DNA from 4 places in the Macrococcus bovicus genome. Region 1 is predicted to be linked to each of the others. Evidence: riboswitches for the same ligand, from Rfam matches in the RefSeq annotation. Region 1 holds a riboswitch; each other region holds the start of a gene.
The links. Region 1 has a riboswitch for S-adenosylmethionine ahead of QSV55_RS02500 (MetQ/NlpA family ABC transporter substrate-binding protein). Riboswitches for the same ligand answer to the same signal wherever they lie in the genome.
Positions count from the first base shown of each region.

Region 1 (2,202 bases):
GTAAGGTGAACAGACATTCAAGCAGAATGGTATAGATGGCATCGATTCGGATATTCTTTTTCAGGAGACCGTAAATTGCGAAAGAAGCAGCAAGCAGCACAGAAATATAAGGAAATACACCGAGCGATAACGTCATATAGAATACACCGGCCGCAGCAAGTGCGATAGCAAGCCATTCCACTTTAGTGAAACGTTCCTTCATGAAGAAAAGACCGAGCAGAATACTCATCAAAGGATTGATGTAATAACCAAGACTCGCCTGCATCACATGGTCATTCGAGACCGCCCAGATAAAGAGCCCCCAGTTCATAGCGATGACAACGGCCGCAATGAATAGACTGAGTGCCTGTTTCGGTTCGCCGAACAGGCTTTTTGTCTGAATCTTGAGTTCAGATGTCTTACCGAGAAAGAAGACGAGAAGTATCATAAAGACTAGGGACCAGATGATGCGATGCGCTAGAATTTCATAAGACTGGATACCGTCGATTAGTTTCCAGTATAAAGGTAGTACGCCCCACATGACATAACTGCCTGCAGCGTAGAGAATTCCTTTTTGTTCTTCAGACATAATTTCACCTCCTTGCTATCATACCAGAAGAAGTCTGGATGTTTTCTGAAAAAGTTTGTTAGTCAAGAAATTTTTGATTGGTCAGTTATTGACGAATGTCGATACAATTGCTATGATTTTAACAACTTAATAAAACTCTTATCAAGAGTGGTGGAGGGATGTGCCCGATGAAACCCGGCAACCAGTCAGTTTGACATGGTGCTAATTCACATAAAGCGATTGCTTTAGAAGATGAGAGAAAGCGGATACTTTCTCTATTTTTTATGGAGAAAGTATTTTTTTTATTAAAAAATTTGAGGAGGATTCTATGATGAAAAAAGGTTTAGGAATTTTAAGTGCATTCTTATTATCAGTGACGCTTACAGCATGCGGTTCAGCGGATGAAAAAGAGAACGATAAGAAAATCGTAGTCGCGGCATCACCTACCCCGCACGGAGAAGTGGTCAAACATGCAGCTGAGGCGATGAAGAAAAAAGGTTACGACGTTGAAGTTAAAATCGTCAATGATTACAAAGTGCCTAATAAATTACTCGATGAAGGTGATGTAGACGCCAACTTATTCCAGCATGTTCCATATCTTAATGCAGAAAAGAAGACCCATCATTATAAAATTGAGGAAGTCGGCAAAGTATTCACGACACCGATGGGAGTCTATAGTAAAAAATATAAGAATCTAGCTGAAATCCCGGACGGTGCAGAAATCTTTGTCTCCAGTAATCCGGCTGAAGAAGGCCGTTTCCTCTCTTTCTTCGTCAATGAAGGGGTCATCAAGCTGAAGGATGGCGTGAAGATAGAAGATGCCAAATTTACGGATATCGTTGAGAATAAGAAGAATCTTAAATTCAATAATAAGCAGAGTGCAGAATTTCTGCCGAAGACTTATAAGAACGGAGAAGGTGCGGCAGTCATTATGAACTCCAACTATGCAATCGATAATGGTATTATTCCTCATAAAGATGCGATTGCACTTGAGGATAAATCATCCCCGTTCGCGAACATCCTGGCTGTACAGGAAGGGCATAAGGATGATAAAAAGTTTCAGGAGCTGATTAAAGTCCTGCAGTCAGAAGATATGAAAGCTTATATTAACAAGGAATTCGGCAAAGATGTCGTCCCTTATGAGAAGTAAAAAGTGTAAGAGGTTACATCCATAACACCGACTGTCAAAGGTAGGTGTTATTTTTATGTAAATAGCGTGAACAGTGTATTTTTTATCCAGCAGAGGGTATAGCAGAGGGAATGACATTTGGGGAGGTTATATAATGAAAAGAGAGAATATTTCTTATTGGACTGAGTCGGCGAAAGTGACTGATTTTCCTGCACTGGAACAGGATATCAGAACTGAAGTGCTTGTCATCGGGGGAGGGATCGCAGGTATTCTTGCCGCTTACCGTTTAGCTGAAGCGGGTCAAGATGTCACGCTTGTTGAAGGCCGTAAACTGGTGCAGGAGACGACAGCTAATACAACGGCTAAGATTACTGCGCAGCATCACCTCATGTACCAGGAGATTCTGAAGTCTCAAGGAGAAGATAAAGCAAAAGCTTTTTATCAGTCGCAAGTGGATGGGATCAAGGCTATTGAAGATTTAGTTCAGAAACATGCTATAGACTGCGATTTCGAGAAAATGTCCAGT
Region 1 is NZ_CP128470.1:396,633-398,834, forward strand. Features, by position in the region: gene rarD (EamA family transporter RarD) at 1-571, opposite strand, end outside; SAM riboswitch class I at 704-806, shown strand; gene QSV55_RS02500 (MetQ/NlpA family ABC transporter substrate-binding protein) at 879-1,697, shown strand; gene QSV55_RS02505 (FAD-dependent oxidoreductase) at 1,831-2,202, shown strand, end outside.

Region 2 (2,202 bases), 940 kb from region 1:
CTTCGATATTGAAGACCCCTTCATCGTTCCAGCCGTGCTCATCGTCACCGATCAGTTTACGCTGTGGGTCTGCTGATAATGTGGTTTTACCTGTACCTGATAAACCGAAGAAGAGGGCAACGTCCTTATTCTCACCGACGTTCGCTGAACAGTGCATACTCATGATGCCTTGCACCGGCAGGTAGTAGTTCATGACACCGAAGATCCCTTTTTTCATTTCGCCGGCATATTCAGTTCCGCCGATCAGGATGATCTTATGTTTGAAGCTTGTAATGATGAAGGTTTCTGATTTTGTGCCATCTACTGCCGGGTCTGCCTTGAAGTGAGGGGCAGAGATGATCGTGAATTCAGGATCAATAGCCAGGCCTTCCTCTTTTGTTTCAGGACGGATGAACATGGTACGGGCAAACATATTATGCCAAGCGAGTTCGTTGATAACCTGTAATTTTAACTGTGAGGCTTTACTTGCGCCGGCATAGCCGTTGAAGACATAGACTTTTTCCTTGTTATTTAAATAGTTCAGCACTTTATCGACTAACTTCAGGAAGACTTCCTCTTCAATCGGCTGGTTGACAGCACCCCAGTCGATCTTATCTTCCGTCTCTGCTTCACGCACGATGAAACGGTCTTTCGGTGAACGGCCTGTATATTTACCGGTTTCAGTGCGGATGGCGCCTGACTCAGTCAGTTCCCCTTCGTTATTCTGAATAATTTCGTTGATTAACTGTGTACGTGATAACTGTTTCAGTGTAGACGGTTTTTCCAGCAGCTGATTGATTTCTGCCACGTAATTTTCATTCATTTAATAATCCCCCATTAGATGATTGATATGCTGATGTAAGCATTTTCACTCATTAGTATAGCATAATGAAAATCATATGCCATCTCACATATTTAATGTTAGAAAATTCATAAAAATAGTACATTTTGAGTTTTTAGTTAAACATGTTGACGGTTTACACAAAGTTTAGTATTATCTTACTTGCGGATTCTCTTATCCAGAGTGGTGGAGGGACATGGACCCTTTGAAGCCCAGCAACCTTTTGAGTAAGGTGCCAAACCGTTTGCAGATCTCATCTGAACGATAAGAGTGAATGGACTTGTATTGTCGAGCCTTTCTCTCTTAACTGTAGGGAAAGGCTTTTTTCTATGGATTGAACCGTAATCATATATATAAAAGGAGAATTATCTATGGCAGATCGTAAATTATTTACTTCTGAATCAGTAACAGAAGGACACCCGGATAAAATTGCGGACCAGATTTCTGACGCAATTTTAGACGCTATTTTGACAGGAGACCCGAAAGCACGTGTGGCATGTGAGACATCAGTGACGACAGGTATGGCACTGATCGCCGGTGAGATCACGACTTCTACTTACGTTGATATCCCGAAAGTCGTGCGTGAAACAGTTAAAGAGATCGGTTATACCCGCGCAAAATTCGGTTATGACTATCAGACGATGGCTGTATTGACAGCGATTGACGAGCAGTCACCTGACATCGCACAAGGTGTAGACCGTGCGCTTGAAGACCGTGAAGACTTATCGGATTCAGACATCGAATCTATCGGTGCCGGCGACCAAGGCTTAATGTTTGGTTTTGCCTGCAACGAAACAGAGAGCTTGATGCCGCTGCCGATTTCACTTTCACACGAACTTGCACGCCGCTTAACAGAAGTACGTAAGAACGGTACGCTTGACTACTTACGTCCGGACGGTAAGACACAGGTAACGGTTGAGTATGATGAGAACAACAAGCCTAAACGTGTGGATACTATCGTCATCTCTTCTCAGCACCACGAGAAAATCGAGCTTGAGCAGATTCAGGCTGACATTAAAGAACATGTCATCAAACCAGTTGTGCCGGCTGAATTAATCGATGAGGAAACGAAGTACTTCATCAACCCGACTGGCCGTTTCGTTATCGGTGGACCGCAAGGGGATGCCGGTTTAACAGGCCGTAAGATCATTGTGGATACTTACGGTGGCTATGCGCGTCACGGTGGCGGTGCATTCTCTGGTAAGGATGCAACGAAAGTTGACCGTTCAGGCGCATACGCAGCACGTTACGTTGCGAAGAACATCGTAGCAGCCGGCCTTGCAGATAAAGCAGAAGTTCAGCTTGCCTATGCAATCGGGGTCGCACATCCGGTTTCAATCTCAGTGGATACGTTCGGTACAAGCGACTATTCTGAAGTAGAA
Region 2 is NZ_CP128470.1:1,537,587-1,539,788, reverse strand. Features, by position in the region: gene pckA (phosphoenolpyruvate carboxykinase (ATP)) at 1-802, opposite strand, end outside; SAM riboswitch class I at 992-1,091, shown strand; gene metK (methionine adenosyltransferase) at 1,192-2,202, shown strand, end outside.
Region 2: another riboswitch for S-adenosylmethionine. It lies ahead of metK (methionine adenosyltransferase); the one in region 1 lies ahead of QSV55_RS02500 (MetQ/NlpA family ABC transporter substrate-binding protein).

Region 3 (2,202 bases), 160 kb from region 1:
CGTTGAACTTCCAGAAGTCGGCGATGAAATTTCAGCAGGACAACCTTTCGGCAGCGTTGAGTCTGTTAAAACAGTTTCAGAATTATATGCGCCGCTTAGTGGTAAAGTTGTAGAAGTAAACAACGAACTTGAAGATTCTCCGGAATTCGTTAATGAATCTCCTTATGAAAATGCTTGGATGATTAAAGTTGAGACTGAAAGTGACGATGAATTAAATGAGTTACTTGACCAAGCTCAATATGATGAAATGATTAACGCGTAAATGCTATAATTTCCTTGATAAGATGCTTATCAAGGATTTTTTTATAACTGCATATGAAAAGGTGATGAGATGTCTGTAATCAGTAAAGTCATAGTTGTGGAAGGCAAGTCTGACAAGAAAAAGTTACAACAAGTATTATCTGAACCTGTACATATTATCTGCACGAACGGCACGATGGGTGTCAGTAAAATGGACGAAATGCTCGATGAACTGACAGGCCATAACGTCTATATCATGACTGATGCTGATAAAGCAGGGAAAAACATTCGCAGCTGGTTCAAACGCCATTTAAGTGAATGCAAGCATATCTATATTGATCCAACTTATGGTGAGGTCGGCCGCTGCCCTGTAGATTATCTCGCCAAAAAATTAATGAAACATGAGTTTGAAGTGAAAGGTCTGGAAGCGGAAGATGAAAGTCAGGGAGTATTTGCCTTCAGCCCCGTCTGGTAATTATGTGATATTCGGTTATACGCCCCTCTGCGGTACATGTAAGGTCGCAGAGCGCATGATAGACATCATGCCAGAACTGATTGAAGTCAATATAATGAAAGTAGATTTAAATTTTGCGGCGTCATTCGCGCAGCGCTATCAGCTGATGAGTGTGCCTGTTCTGCTCATTGTAAAAGACGATGAAGTAGTGGAAACCATCTATCGTTTTGAATCCGTCACAAATATTTATGAAATTATTCGTAAAGTATTGACGATTTAAATATTGTAGTCTAATATGTATAACAATTGAATATAACTCTTATCAAGAGTGGTGGAGGGATGTGCCCTATGAAACCCGGCAACCGTCATATGACATGGTGCCAATTCACATAAAGCATACGCTTTAGAAGATGAGAGACGATGAACTCATTGCGTCTTTCTCTTTACGGGAAAGACGCTTTATTCGTTTAAAGGAGGTACGTAAGTGATTACGTTAAATCATGTTGTCAAGCAGTTCGCAACAAAAAAAGGAATGATAACCGCTGTTGATGATGTCAATCTGACGATCAACGAGGGTGAAATATATGGTGTCATCGGTTTTTCAGGTGCAGGTAAAAGTACGTTAATCCGTATGTTCAATGGCCTTGAAAAACCGACGACGGGTGATGTGGTCGTCGGTGGCGATAACATTGCAGAGCTCAGTCCGACTGACCTCAGAAAGAAAAGACAGAAAATCGGTATGATCTTCCAGCATTTCAATCTGCTGTGGTCACGTACAGTATTCGATAACATTGCATTTCCGCTTGAAATTGCAGGTGTCTCTAAAACTGAACGTACTGCACGGGTCAATGAACTGATCCGCCTGGTCGGACTTGAAGGCCGAGAAAATGCTTATCCCTCTCAGCTGTCAGGGGGGCAGAAACAGCGGGTCGGCATTGCCCGTTCGCTGGCCAATAACCCGACTGTGCTGCTCTGTGATGAAGCAACCAGTGCACTTGACCCGCAGACGACAGATGAAATTCTGGAGCTGTTGGTGAACATCAATCGCCAGCTCAAACTGACGATTATTCTGATCACGCATGAAATGCAGGTCATCCGAAAAATCTGTCACCAGGTCGCTGTCATGGAAAATGGGCGTGTGGTGGAGCAGGGTCCTGTCATGGAAGTGTTTGAAAATCCGCAGTCAACTGTCACGCAGCGCTTTGTCAAAGATGATCTGAAAGACGCTGAAGTTGAAGCTTCTATCGATGAGATTATGGCACATTATCCGACCGGAGCGATTCTTCGCCTGAAGTTTGTCGGTTCTTCTACCGGGCAGCCGATTGTCAGCCGGATGATCAGAAAGTATGATCTGGATGCGAATGTTCTTGCCGGTAACATTAAGCATACGCAGAACGGTTCTTTCGGCCATCTGATCGTACATGTGCCTGCCCTTAATGCTGAAGTCGAAAGAATGTTCGACGAGTTAAGGGTGCACGGCGTTGAAGCGGAGGTGGAAAGACGTGGAT
Region 3 is NZ_CP128470.1:555,288-557,489, forward strand. Features, by position in the region: gene gcvH (glycine cleavage system protein GcvH) at 1-262, shown strand, start outside; gene QSV55_RS03330 (toprim domain-containing protein) at 332-715, shown strand; gene QSV55_RS03335 (YbbN family protein) at 771-974, shown strand; SAM riboswitch class I at 1,011-1,111, shown strand; gene QSV55_RS03340 (methionine ABC transporter ATP-binding protein) at 1,179-2,202, shown strand, end outside; gene QSV55_RS03345 (methionine ABC transporter permease) at 2,197-2,202, shown strand, end outside.
Region 3: another riboswitch for S-adenosylmethionine. It lies ahead of QSV55_RS03340 (methionine ABC transporter ATP-binding protein); the one in region 1 lies ahead of QSV55_RS02500 (MetQ/NlpA family ABC transporter substrate-binding protein).

Region 4 (2,202 bases), 330 kb from region 1:
TATGGATAAAATAATGCCATCAAATTGGACTTGAAAGTATCAAGGTCAACATGGCGGAAATGCGTCTGATATTGATAGCTTCTTGTAGTCAACGCATTGAGCAGCATGTCTGTCTTGAACTGAGGTTGGTCATGTGAAGCGAAAATAGTCTCAAAATACTGATAGAGTGTCTTATAATAGTCTGTCTCTTTAAAGAGGGAGCGCATTTCGTGCTTTTCAATGCAAAGCAGAAGGTCTTCATTGTCGCGTTTGAATTCGAGCATCAATGTCAGCATCTCGCTTAATTGTTCGCGTTTATCCTTATCAGAAGATTGAATATGATCAAAAGATGTAAAGAGATGATCAAAGTCCTCCTCCAGTAAGCTGAAGCATAGCACGCCCTTATCCTTGAAATGACGATATAAGGTACCCGCACCAATCTGGAGTGTTTGCGCAATCTGGTTCATACTGACCTGTTCCACCCCATACATTTCAAAAAGTGCAGCGGCAGTTGTTTTTATGCTGTTATAGTTATCCTGTGCATCCTGTCTCATCATTAAGTCCTTTACTGGAAATTAAACGGAGAGTTTTCCGTTTACTTTCAAGATTATAATGCTTATCTTCAATTTGCACAACTGAAAATTAAAAAATAACAGCAGAATGCATGAGCCATTTGATCGATAAAGCGTCCAGTGCAGCTCGCACGAAATCTGTTTGACAACGTCACTGTTTAATACTATATTGATAACAATCATTTAAATATGTCTTATCCAGAGAGATGGAGGGAACTGGCCCTGTGAAATCTCAGCAGCAGGCTCATCTGAGAGTACTGTGCTAAATCCATCAAGCGACAGCTTGGCAGATAAGTGATTTTCTGACGTCATTGCTGCGAAGTAATGACGTTTTTTATTTCGATTGAAGAAGAAGGGGAGAGGAAATGCGTTCTAAATTACTTGATTCTATACCAGAAAGTTATTTTGGCAAGACGATGGGCAGAAAGCTCGATATCGGCAGCAAACCGCTTATCAACACAGCGGTCGGTATACCCGATCAGAAAGTTCCGGCAGAAGTACTCGAGACGATTCAGTCCGCAGTACAGGAGCCTGCGAATAATAAATATGGTGTTTTCCGTGGTAAGGAAGCGTTGAAAGAAGCCATCCAGAAATTCTATTTAGATACTTATGGGGTTGAGCTGGATAAAGATGAGGAGATCTGTATTCTTTACGGGACGAAAAACGGGCTGGTCAACTTGCCGCTTTGTGTGATTGAACCGGGTGAAGGCGTTCTGCTGCCGAACCCGGGTTACACTGATTATCTTGCTGGTGTGAAGCTGGCCCGTGGCACGGCCTATGAACTGCCGCTCCAGCCCGCCAACCATTACTGGCCGGACTTTGATGCCCTTGATTCTGCCGTATTAGCAGATACACGTCTCATCTACCTTAATTATCCGAGCAACCCGACAGGGGCAGTTGCGACTCGTGCAGGGTTCGATGCTGTCGTCCGGCGTTTCAGAGGGACGCAGACAAAGATTGTCCACGACTTCGCCTATGCGGCATTCGGCTTTGATGCTAAAAATCCGAGCATTCTGCAGTCGCCAGGCGCGAAGGACGTAGCAGTCGAGATTTATTCACTCTCCAAAGGTTTCAATATGTCAGGTGTACGGATAGGTTTTGCTGTCGGCAATAAAGATATCATCGGTGCCCTCAATTATTATCAGGATCATACACAAGTAGGGATGTGGGGGGTCGTTCAGGAAGCGGCGGTCAGTGCACTGAAATTAGGGGAACCTTTTTTAGAGACACAGAACGCGATTTTCAGAAAGCGTAGAGATCAAGTTACAGACTTTCTCACTGAGGCAGGCATCCCGTTTGAACCGATGCAGGGCGGCATCTTCCTGTGGCTTAGAATCCCGCCCGGCTATAAAAGTGAAGAATACGTCGATTATCTGCTGAAAACACAGTCCATCCTGACGACACCGGGGCTACCATTCGGTTCAAACGGTGATGATTATATTCGGATCTCACTTGCAATCAGTGACGAGGAGATAGAAGAGTTGCTCATCAGGCTCAAGGAAACAGCAGGCCTCTATCAATAACGGAGTCTCAAGTTAATTATTTTTTTGAAGAAAAGGACTTCATACTACTTTACACGAACATATGTTCCCTTATACAATGGACTCATAAATGAGGTGGGGGAATGTATGACTATTATCAATGCAATGCT
Region 4 is NZ_CP128470.1:66,302-68,503, forward strand. Features, by position in the region: gene QSV55_RS00745 (TetR/AcrR family transcriptional regulator) at 1-533, opposite strand, end outside; SAM riboswitch class I at 743-848, shown strand; gene QSV55_RS00750 (aminotransferase class I/II-fold pyridoxal phosphate-dependent enzyme) at 917-2,074, shown strand; gene QSV55_RS00755 (Y-family DNA polymerase) at 2,176-2,202, shown strand, end outside.
Region 4: another riboswitch for S-adenosylmethionine. It lies ahead of QSV55_RS00750 (aminotransferase class I/II-fold pyridoxal phosphate-dependent enzyme); the one in region 1 lies ahead of QSV55_RS02500 (MetQ/NlpA family ABC transporter substrate-binding protein).